DNA from 2 places in the Clostridium sp. LBM24168 genome. Region 1 is predicted to be linked to the other one. Evidence: a T-box and tRNA genes for the amino acid it is inferred to sense, from the RefSeq annotation. Region 1 holds a T-box; the other holds one or more tRNA genes.
What was found. The T-box of region 1 lies ahead of pheS (phenylalanine--tRNA ligase subunit alpha). A T-box ahead of a tRNA ligase gene usually reads a tRNA of that ligase, here a tRNA-Phe.

Region 2: it encodes a tRNA-Phe, which carries the amino acid that the T-box ahead of pheS (phenylalanine--tRNA ligase subunit alpha) is inferred to sense. The anticodon was not compared.

The regions. Positions count from the first base shown of each region.
Region 1 covers NZ_CP196861.1:2,266,198-2,272,046, forward strand. Annotated here, with positions in the region: gene pheT (phenylalanine--tRNA ligase subunit beta) at 1-1,864, opposite strand, end outside; gene pheS (phenylalanine--tRNA ligase subunit alpha) at 1,877-2,899, opposite strand; T-box leader at 2,960-3,178, opposite strand; gene ACSVC9_RS11255 (TrmH family RNA methyltransferase) at 3,240-4,028, opposite strand; gene rplT (50S ribosomal protein L20) at 4,109-4,468, opposite strand; gene rpmI (50S ribosomal protein L35) at 4,496-4,693, opposite strand; gene infC (translation initiation factor IF-3) at 4,717-5,238, opposite strand; gene thrS (threonine--tRNA ligase) at 5,466-5,849, opposite strand, start outside.
Region 2 covers NZ_CP196861.1:3,008,591-3,014,439, reverse strand. Annotated here, with positions in the region: rRNA gene ACSVC9_RS15040 (16S ribosomal RNA) at 1-1,368, opposite strand, end outside; gene ACSVC9_RS15035 (peptidylprolyl isomerase) at 1,862-2,605, opposite strand; tRNA gene ACSVC9_RS15030 (tRNA-Phe) at 2,722-2,797, opposite strand; rRNA gene rrf (5S ribosomal RNA) at 2,807-2,923, opposite strand; rRNA gene ACSVC9_RS15020 (23S ribosomal RNA) at 3,012-5,849, opposite strand, start outside.

The DNA.
Region 1 (5,849 bases):
ATAGAATATTCTCCACAACACCTTTTAGATCAAAATAATCCACATTCCCATACATGCCCACAGTTATCATGTTCTTTTCATCAGGAAGTTTATCCGTATCATCCTTTGGTATATATATTCTTCCTATCTCAAATAATCTTGCGAACTCATTTTTTCTGGAATAATTCCTACCAAGTGCCTCCATCATAGGTGGAATTGTAGTTGTTCTCATTATACTATAATCTTCACCTAACGGATTTCTTATAGTTACTACTTTTCTCAATATACTATTTTTATCAAGGCATATTTTATCAAAAGACTTTTTACTGAAAAATGAATAACTTATAGATTGGTTTAGACCACTTGCAATAAGTATATCTACTATTTTGTCATCTAATTTCTGTTTTCCACTCTTTCCACCCCTAGTATTCACACTTTCTATTATAGTAGATGGAATTTTATCATATCCATACATTCTTGCCACTTCTTCTGCTACATCTTCTTTTATATTAATATCACTTCTAAATGTAGGAACATAAATCTTCAACATATCACCTTTTATTTTTGTTTTTAATTCAAGTCTGTCAAGATCTTCTGCCATTTCCTTTTCAGGTATGTCTATGCCAAGAAATTTATTAATCCAATCTGAATTTACTTCCACATAATGAGGTTCAACTTTTTTATTATAAATATCGATACTTCCTTTAACAATTTCTCCTGCACAAAGTTGTTCTACTAGATGGCAGGCCCTATCCATGGCAACTTCAGCAAGGTTTGGATCAAGATCCTTCTCAAATCTAGATGAAGCTTCAGTTCTAAGTGTAAGTTTTTGTGTAGAAATCCTTATATTGGTACCATCAAAATTTGCACATTCAAACACTATATCTTTGGTATCATCTTTTATTTCTGAATTAAGTCCCCCCATTATTCCTGCAATACCTATCGCTCTATCTCCATCTCTTATTGTAAGTACATCCTTATCGAGTTCTCTTTCCTCACCATCAAGAGTAGTAAATTTTTCTCCATCCTGAGCTCGTTTTACAACTATGGTATTGGATTCTATATTTCTTATATCATAAGCATGCATAGGTTCTCCAATTTCAAGCATAACAAAATTAGTTATATCAACTATATTATTTATAGGTCTTACTCCAGCTTCTAAAAGTCTTTTCTGCATCCAGGAAGGAGATTGATCTATTTTTACATTTTTTATTATTTTTGCTATGTACCTTCTACAAAGATCGTCTTTTACTTCAACTTTCAATTCATCTTCAACATTGTCATCCTTGGATTCTCTGTATACAACATCTGGCATTTTATATTTTTTATTCAACGTTGCAGCTGTTTCTCTAGCTATTCCTACAACACTCAGGCAATCCGGCCTGTTGGACGTTATCTCAAAATCTATTACACTACTATCCATATCAATAACTGATTTTATATCCTTACCGATAGGTGTTGATTCTGGAAGTATCATAAGTCCATGAACTGGTTTGTCTCCAGCTATACCAAGTTCTTCTTCAGAACAAAACATACCATTTGACATAAGTCCCCTAAGTTTTCCCTTCTTTATCTTCACCCCACCGTGTATAGTAGAACCATGCAGGGCTACAGGTATTATATCCTGTTCTTTCATATTTGTGGCAGCCGTTATTATCTGAATAGGTTCATCTTCTCCTATATCAACGCTGCACACAAATAATTTATCTGCATCAGGATGCTTTTCTATATTTAAGATTTTACCTGTAACTACATTATTTATTTCGTTTCCTGTAGTTATGACTTCTTCAACTTTCGATCCACTCAACGTCAATTTATCTCCCAATTCCTCCGCTGGAATATCCACATTCACATAATCTTTTAGCCATCTTACTGGAACTTTCATAAGTAACTCCTCCTAAAATTGATTTAAAAATCTCATATCACTTTCATACATATTTCTTATATCATCTATGCCATATTTCAACATAACCATTCTATCCACACCCATGCCAAAAGCAAATCCACTGTATATTTCGGGATCTATGCCACAATTTCTCAATACATAAGGGTGTACCATTCCACATCCTAAAAGTTCTATCCATCCTTCTCCTTTACACACCTTGCACCCTTTTCCACCGCACACAAAGCATGTGGCATCCATTTCTGCAGAAGGTTCTGTAAATGGGAAATGATGTGGTCTAAATTTCGTATTTATTTTTTCACCAAACATCTTCTTCGCAAACAATTCAAGAGTTCCCTTTAAATTTGCAAAAGTTATCCCTTTGTCAACTACAAGTCCTTCCATTTGATAGAATATAGGTGAATGAGTTGCATCCACAGCATCTGAACGATAAACCTTTCCCGGAGATATCATTTTTATCGGAGGCTTCTGTTTCTCCATAGTTCTTATCTGTATTGGTGAAGTCTGAGTTCTAAGAACCACATTATCATTTATATAGAAAGTATCTTGTTCGCCTCTTGCTGGATGATTCTTGGGTATGTTAAGCGCTTCAAAATTATAGTAGTCAAGTTCCACTTCCGGGCCCTCTTCTATAGTAAATCCCATTGAAATAAAGATTTGTTTCATATCTTCCAAAGTCTGCTCAAGAGGATGTCTCTTACCTATAATCTGTTTTCTTCCGGGCATAGTTATATCAATTATTTCATTCTTCAACTTACTTTCTCTCTCTGTATTCTTCATCATTTTTGCAGTTTCCTCTATTGCATTCTCAAGACTTTTTCTCACTTCATTGGCTAATTTTCCAATTATCGGTCTCTCTTCCGATGAAAGTGATTTCATGCTTCTCAATATTTTGGTAAGTTCTCCTTTTTTTCCTAAATACTTTATTCTTATGTCATTTATCTCCACATTGTCTTTTTTACTTTTCAACTCATTAATAGCATCATCTTTTATCTTTTGTAACTTTTCCTTTATCATCATAGCGTCTCCTTTCATATTACAACATATAAAATTTCAAAATAAAAAAGAGTTCATCCCAAAAGGGACGAACTCTATATCCGCGTTACCACCCAAATTGATATCTTAAAATATCCACTTGTAAAATTTAACGGTTCTAACCGCCAATTGCTACTAAAGTATTCACAATTGGAACTCCAGAACGAACTTCAAAGTATAATAACTCTAAGAAAACTCTCAACCAAAATTTTCTCTCTCTGTAAATAATTATACTTTTACTCTTTCTATCAAAGTACAATATACAGTTTTATTGCATATTGTAAATATTACAATTATCCTATTATAATGTCAACATAAAAAATCAATTTAATTTTTGCCTTACAACTTCAAACATCATAATTGATACAGCTACAGAAGCATTTAAAGATTCAGCATTTCCAGGCATCGGTATTTTGACCTTTACATCCGCCATATTTTTTACTTCATTGCTCAATCCATTTCCTTCATTTCCCACTGCCAATATTACTTTACTCTTCAGATCTACATCATAAAAATTCATGCTTGCATCAATTGTACCCGCCACAATTCTAAATCCATCTTCTTTTAATGATTTTACAATCTTGAAATCATAATCTTGCAGTACAGGCATATAAAAAATAGATCCCATAGTTGACCTGAGTGTTTTTTCATTATATACATCTACAGTTCCCTTAGTCAATATTACACCTAATGCCCCAGAAGCATGGGCGCTTCTTATTATAGTTCCCATGTTCCCCGGATCTTGGATTTTATCTGCAAGTACATAGAAACCATCCTTCTTTTCCATCTTTAAATTGGTATTCTTGACTACAGCAATTATCCCTTGTGAATTATCTGTACTGCTTATAGTATTGAATATATCAGGTAATGTATAGTATACCTTGACATCAAAGCTTATATTTATATTTTTGCTTTTTAAGTATTCTTTCCATTTATCACTTAGATCCTCATTTATAAAAATCATTGAAATTTTAAATTTAGATTTAACAGCCTCTTCTACAAACCTGAATCCTTCTACCAAAAATTCACCTTTATGATCTCTATATTTCTTATCTTTTAGTTTTTTTACTTCCTTAATCTGAAGATTGCTTCTACTTTTTATAATATTCAATAATTTCACCCGAGCCTCTATTAAATACTAACATAAAAGAGCGTAGAAACACTACACTCCTATGTAAACAAATGCAATTTTTATGCAGTTAACTGCTTTTTAGCTATTTCAGCCAGTTCAGTAAATGCCTTCGGATCATTTATTGCTATTTCTGAAAGCATCTTTCTGTTCATATCTATTCCCGCAGTCTTTATTCCATTTATAAATCTTGAATAGGAAAGTCCATTTAATCTTGCTGCAGCATTTATTCTCGCTATCCAGAGCTTCCTAAAATCTCTTTTCTTCAGTCTTCTTCCTACATATGCATTTCTAAGTGCTCTTATAACCGACTCATTGGCAGTTTTAAATAATTTGCTTCTTCCACCATAATAGCCTTTAGCCAGCTTTAATACTTTTTTATGATATTTACGAGCATTTACAGCTCTCTTTACTCTTGCCATCTTTTAACCTCCTTCTAGAATTTCCTACTATAAATAAGGTAGTAAATCTTTCATATTTTTCTCTTGAGCTTCTGCAACATATCCTGTTTTTCTAAGATTCCTTTTTACTTTTGAACTTTTGGCCGTCAATTTATGACTTTTATAAGCTTTTGCTCTTTTAAGCTTTCCAGTTCCTGTAATTTTAAATCTCTTTGCTGCACCCTTCTTAGTTTTCATTTTTGGCATAACAATTCCTCCTCTCGATTCAATTATGCTTTTTTAGGTGATAAAATCATTATCATATTTCTTCCCTCAAGTTTTGCCTTTTTTTCTATTGTACAGGCATCTTCAAGCTTGGAATAAAAATTATTTAATATTTTTCTCCCAGTAAATGAATACTCTGCTTCTCTTCCTCTAAATCTAATCGTAACTTTAACTTTATCCCCTGCCAGTAAAAATTTTCTCGCATTATTGGACTTAATGGATATGTCATGTTCTTCAATAGTGGGACTAAGCCTTACTTCTTTTATTACAACAACTTTTTGCTTCTTTCTGGATTCTTTATCTTTCTTTGTCTGCTCATAAAGAAATTTACCATAGTTCATTATTTTGCATACAGGTGGTTTTGCATTTGGAGATATCATCACCAAATCCAGCTCACTTTCTTCTGCAAGTCTAATAGCTTTATCCAAGGATATAATCCCAAATTGATTACCATCATTTCCAATAGTTCTTACTTCTTTTTCCCTTATTTCTTCATTTACAAGAAAACCTTTATTAATAATTTTCACCTCCTAAATAAAATATCAGTGACACATATAAAAAAGAGACAGCTCAAAGCCGTCCCTTAATACTTCAATAGAAAAATAGTAAAATCCCATATTGAAATCCCTGATAACCTTACTAGCAATGCCGTAAGGTGAGAAACGGCTGGTTTCTTCTTTAAACTCAACTTTTCTTAGTATAATACAGATATTAGTTATTGTCAATATATTAGTACTATGATTTTATATACTTTTTAAATATCCCTTGATTTTTGAGTTATATGCTCTTTAACTTTAGAAATAAATTCATCAAGTTGCATGCTTCCTATATCTCCAGTTTTTCTGCTTCTAACGGATATATTTCCTTCCTTTACTTCTTTCTCCCCTATTATAATCATATATGGCACTTTCTGAATCTGTGCTTCTCTTATTTTGTATCCTATCTTCTCATTTCTAATATCAGATTCCACCCTAATATCATTTTCTTTCAACTTATTTACAATTTTGTTGACATAGTCAATTTGCGAATCAGTTATATTCATAACTTCAACCTGAACTGGTGCTAACCAAACTGGAAAAGCTCCAGCATAGTTTTCTATCAAAATTCCTATAAATCTTTCTATAGATCCAAATACAAC
Region 2 (5,849 bases), 740 kb from region 1:
GTGTGTACAAGGCCCGGGAACGTATTCACCGCGACATGCTGATTCGCGATTACTAGCAACTCCAGCTTCATGCAGGCGGGTTTCAGCCTGCAATCCGAACTGGGAACAGTTTTTGAGTTTCGCTCCACCTCGCGGTATTGCTTCTCTTTGTTCTGCCCATTGTAGCACGTGTGTCGCCCTGGACATAAGGGGCATGATGATTTGACGTCATCCCCACCTTCCTCCGCGTTAACCGCGGCAGTCTCGTTAGAGTGCTCATCTTAATGTTAGCAACTAACAACAAGGGTTGCGCTCGTTGCAGGACTTAACCTAACATCTCACGACACGAGCTGACGACAACCATGCACCACCTGTCTCCCTGCCCCGAAGGGCTTCGCCTGTCTCCAGGCTATGCAGGGGATGTCAAGTCCAGGTAAGGTTCTTCGCGTTGCTTCGAATTAAACCACATGCTCCGCTGCTTGTGCGGGCCCCCGTCAATTCCTTTGAGTTTTAATCTTGCGATCGTACTTCCCAGGCGGAGTACTTATTGTGTTTACTGCGGCACAGAAGGGGTCGATACCTCCTACACCTAGTACTCATCGTTTACGGCGTGGACTACCAGGGTATCTAATCCTGTTTGCTACCCACGCTTTCGTGCCTCAGCGTCAGTTACAGTCCAGAGAACCGCCTTCGCCACTGGTGTTCTTCCTAATCTCTACGCATTTCACCGCTACACTAGGAATTCCGTTCTCCTCTCCTGCACTCCAGATATCCAGTTTGAAATGCAGCACCCAGGTTAAGCCCGGGTATTTCACATCTCACTTAAACATCCGCCTACGCACCCTTTACGCCCAGTAAATCCGGACAACGCTCGCCACCTACGTATTACCGCGGCTGCTGGCACGTAGTTAGCCGTGGCTTCCTCCTCTGGTACCGTCATTATCGTCCCAGAAGACAGGGCTTTACAATCCGAAGACCTTCATCACCCACGCGGCGTTGCTGCATCAGGCTTTCGCCCATTGTGCAATATTCCCCACTGCTGCCTCCCGTAGGAGTCTGGACCGTATCTCAGTTCCAATGTGGCCGATCACCCTCTCAGGTCGGCTACGCATCGTTGCCTTGGTAGGCTTCTACCCCACCAACTAGCTAATGCGCCGCGGGTCCATCTCAAAGCGGATTTCTCCTTTCATCCAGAATTCATGCGATTTCTGGTGTTATGCGGTATTAATCTCCCTTTCGGGAGGCTATCCCCCTCTTTGAGGCAGGTTACCCACGTGTTACTCACCCGTCCGCCGCTAAGTCGCCCCCGAAGGGGTTCCTTCGCTCGACTTGCATGTGTTAGGCACGCCGCCAGCGTTCGTCCTGAGCCAGGATCAAACTCTCAATTTAAAAGTTTGTCTCTACTCATTTACTTCATTGCTGCATCTCTGCAGCCCAAAAGAATTGCTGGTTTATTTCTTCAAGTTTTCACTTGTTTCTATTCTGTTTAATTTTCAAGGATCATTTCTCTTCTTCTGCCGCCCTTTTGGACAGCTTTTACATTGTATCATCTCATCTATTGTTTGTCAACATTTTTTAATACATTGCAACAACAGATTGAAATAACTAGCTTCTGTTGCCTTTTGTGGACAACGAATGTTATTATATCACAGGTTATTATTCTACAATTTATTCATTCTTCCATATTATAAGCTTATTTTGTCCTTATCTCTTTTTTTCTATTCATTTCTAACTTTTTTATATATAGATACACACGGTTATGTTTATATTAATAACTATAATATTTCAATTGAACAAATTTACAATTGAAATAGACTGCTTAACTCAGAGAAGGTTGTCATGATTATAATACCAAATAAAATAAATTAAAAATACTCTAAATTTATTTTATTTCAACTTTATATCTCTTCCTCAATTCTTTATCAAATTTAGAATATTGATATGCCTGACGTTCCTGTAACAATCCTCTTTTAATAGAATCCTTTACTTGATTATAAGATGCCCTAGAAGTCTTTATTTTTTCTTCAACTTTTATTAAATGATATCCGAACTGAGTTTTTACGGGTTTACTAATTACTCCTATATCTAACATAAATGCAACATTCTCAAACTCTGGAACCATTTGTCCTCTTGAAAATTCGCCTAAATCCCCACCTCGAGCTTTAGATGGACAAGAAGAATATTTTCTTGCAGCATTTTCAAAAGACATTCCATCTTGAATTTCTTTTAAAATTTTTTCAGCTTTTTCTTCACTATCTACCAGTATATGCTTTGCCTTTACTTTTTCAGGATTCTTATACATATCTTTATTTGCATTATAATAATCTTCAACTTCTTTATCATTAACATCAGCATTACTCATAACCTTAGATATAGCTACCTGTGTTAATATATCTTTTTTAGCCAATTCAATCATTCTTAAATATTCTTCATCATTTTCAAGATTCATATCTTTAGCATAATTATATGCTAATTCAAAAAATATCATTTCATTTAACAAATGTTTTTTACCTTCATCCGTATTCAACTGGTTCCTTTTATCTATAGGAAATCTATTAATAGAATCTTGAATATCACTTTCTTTAATTTCAGTCCCATTTACAATAGCTAATATATTATTACTCATAGATTATCTCCCTTCATTTTTACTTACATAAATAATTATGCCTCATTTATGATTAAATTTCCATATCAAAATTTATAGATATAATTAAAAGAGCCCTAGATAAATCCAGAGCTCTTTGGTGGCCAGACCAGGAATCGAACCAGGGACACGAGGATTTTCAGTCCTCTGCTCTACCGACTGAGCTATCTGGCCACATTCAAAACCCGGCAGCTACCTACCCTGCCACAGGGCTACCCCTGCAGTACTCTCGGCACGATGAAGCTTAACCATCCTGTTCGGAATGGGAAGGGGTGTTACCTTCACGTCATAACCACCAGATATTTGACATAAATCATTAAATATGGAAAACATATGTATACCATATGGAATACTATTGTTCTCTGAAAATTGCACAGTAAGATATATTTTGATCAAGCCCTCGACCTATTAGTATCAGTCAGCTCAACATGTTGCCATGCTTACACCCCTGACCTATCAACCTCGTGTTCTCCGAGGGGTCTTACCAGCTTACGCTGTGGGAAATCTAATCTTGAGGTGGGCTTCACGCTTAGATGCTTTCAGCGTTTATCCCTTCCCGACATAGCTACCCAGCAATGCTCCTGGCGGAACAACTGGTGCACCAGAGGTCAGTCCATCCCGGTCCTCTCGTACTAAGGACAGCTCCTCTCAAATTTCCTGCGCCCGCGACGGATAGGGACCGAACTGTCTCACGACGTTCTGAACCCAGCTCGCGTGCCGCTTTAATGGGCGAACAGCCCAACCCTTGGGACCTACTTCAGCCCCAGGATGCGACGAGCCGACATCGAGGTGCCAAACCTCCCCGTCGATGTGAACTCTTGGGGGAGATCAGCCTGTTATCCCCGAGGTAGCTTTTATCCGTTGAGCGATGGCCCTCCCACGAGGTACCACCGGATCACTAAGCCCGACTTTCGTCCCTGCTCCACCTGTATGTGTCGCAGTCAGGCTCCCTTATGCCTTTGCACTCTAAGAAGGATTTCCGACCCTTCTGAGGGAACCTTTGGGCGCCTCCGTTACTTTTTAGGAGGCGACCGCCCCAGTCAAACTGCCTGCCTAACAATGTCCCGTGACCAGTTTCATGGCCGCCGGTTAGAATTCCAGTACTGTCAGGGTGGTATCCCAAGGGTGGCTCCGCCAGGGCTGGCGCCCCGGTTTCCATGCCTCCCACCTATCCTGTACAGACAATACCGAAACTCAATGCTAAACTGCAGTAAAGCTCTACGGGGTCTTTCCGTCCAATCGCGGGTAGCAAGCATCTTCACTTGCACTACAATTTCGCCGGATTTGTTGTCGAGACAGTGCTCAAATCATTACGCCATTCGTGCGGGTCGGAACTTACCCGACAAGGAATTTCGCTACCTTAGGACCGTTATAGTTACGGCCGCCGTTTACTGGGGCTTAAGTTCATACCTTCGCCTTACGGCTTAGTATTCCCCTTAACCTTCCAGCACCGGGCAGGCGTCAGCCCCTATACTTCAGCTTTCGCTTTAGCAGAGACCTGTGTTTTTGATAAACAGTTGCTTGAGCCTATTCTCTGCGGCCCCTTTCGGGGCACTCCTTATCCCTAAGTTACGGAGTTAATTTGCCTAGTTCCTTAACAACAATTCTTCCGATGGTCTTAGGATTCTCTCCTCACCTACCTGTGTCGGTTTGCGGTACGGGCACTAACCTGCTCCATAGAGACTTTTCTCGGCAGTGTGAAATCGGATACTTCTCCATAATTGGATCCCCATAACACCCCGGCATTGACCGGATGGATTTTCCTTTCCGGCCTGCTTCAGTGCTTAGACACACATCCAATAGTGTGCACATCCTATCCTTCTGCGTCATCCCTTCTGTCAAACGCAAGTTTGCGGTATCGGAATATCAACCGATTGTCCATCACCTACGCCTTTCGGCCTCGGCTTAGGTCCCGACTAACCCTGGGCGGACGAACCTTCCCCAGGAAACCTTAGGTCTTCGACCAATAAGATTCTCACTTATTTCTCGCTACTTATGCCAGCATACTCTCTCCTGTACAGTCCACAGCTCCTTCCGGTACTGCTTCTATCCGTACAGGATGCTCCTCTACCACTCTTTCGAGTCCATAGCTTCGGTGGTAAGTTTTAGCCCCGGACATCTTCGGCGCAGGATCTCTCGACTAGTGAGCTGTTACGCACTCTTTGAATGAGTGGCTGCTTCTGAGCCAACATCCTAGTTGTCTTCGAAATCCCACATCCTTTTCCACTTAACTTACACTTTGGGACCTTAGCTGATGATCTGGGCTGTTTCCCTTTTGACCGCGGATCTTATCATTCGCAGTCTGACTGCCGTCATTCAAGTATATGGCATTCGGAGTTTGATAGGGTTCAGTAACTGTTGTCAGCCCCTAGCCCATTCAGTGCTCTACCTCCATTACTCATTGGCGACGCTAGCCCTAAAGCTATTTCGAGGAGAACCAGCTATCTCCGAGTTCGATTGGAATTTCTCCGCTATCCACAGCTCATCCCATGGTTTTTCAACACCAACGTGGTTCGGTCCTCCACGGAATTTTACTTCCGCTTCAACCTGGCCATGGATAGGTCACCCGGTTTCGGGTCTACAGCATGCAACTAGCCGCCCTTTTAAGACTCGGTTTCCCTTCGGCTCCGCACCTTAAGTGCTTAACCTTGCTGCATACCGTAACTCGCTGGCTCGTTCTACAAAAAGCACATCGTCGCACGTAAAAGTGCTTCGATCGGTTGTGGACACACGGTTTCAGGTTCTATTTCACTCCCCTTCCGGGGTTCTTTTCACCTTTCCCTCACGGTACTTCTTCTCTATCGGTCACCAGGTAGTATTTAGCCTTAGGAGGTGGTCCTCCCTCTTTCCCACAAGGTTTCTCGTGTCTCGTGGTACTCTGGTACAGACTAGAACTTTTTCAGCTTTCACTTACAGGGCTTTTACCTTCTGTGGCGGAGCCTTCCAGCTCTCTTCAGTTAACCTATTGTTCACATTGTCTGTCCGAACCCCAGGAACAAGTTCCTGGTTTGGGCTCTTTCCCTTTCGCTCGCCGCTACTTAGAAAATCGATTTTTCTTTCTCTTCCTCCGGGTACTTAGATGTTTCAGTTCCCCGGGTTTACCTCCCCAACCCTATTTATTCAGCTTGGAGTACAGTGCTTCCACTGTGGGTTTCCCCATTCGGAAATCTTCGGTTCACAGACTATTTGCGTCTACCCGAAGCTTATCGCAGCTTATCACGTCCTT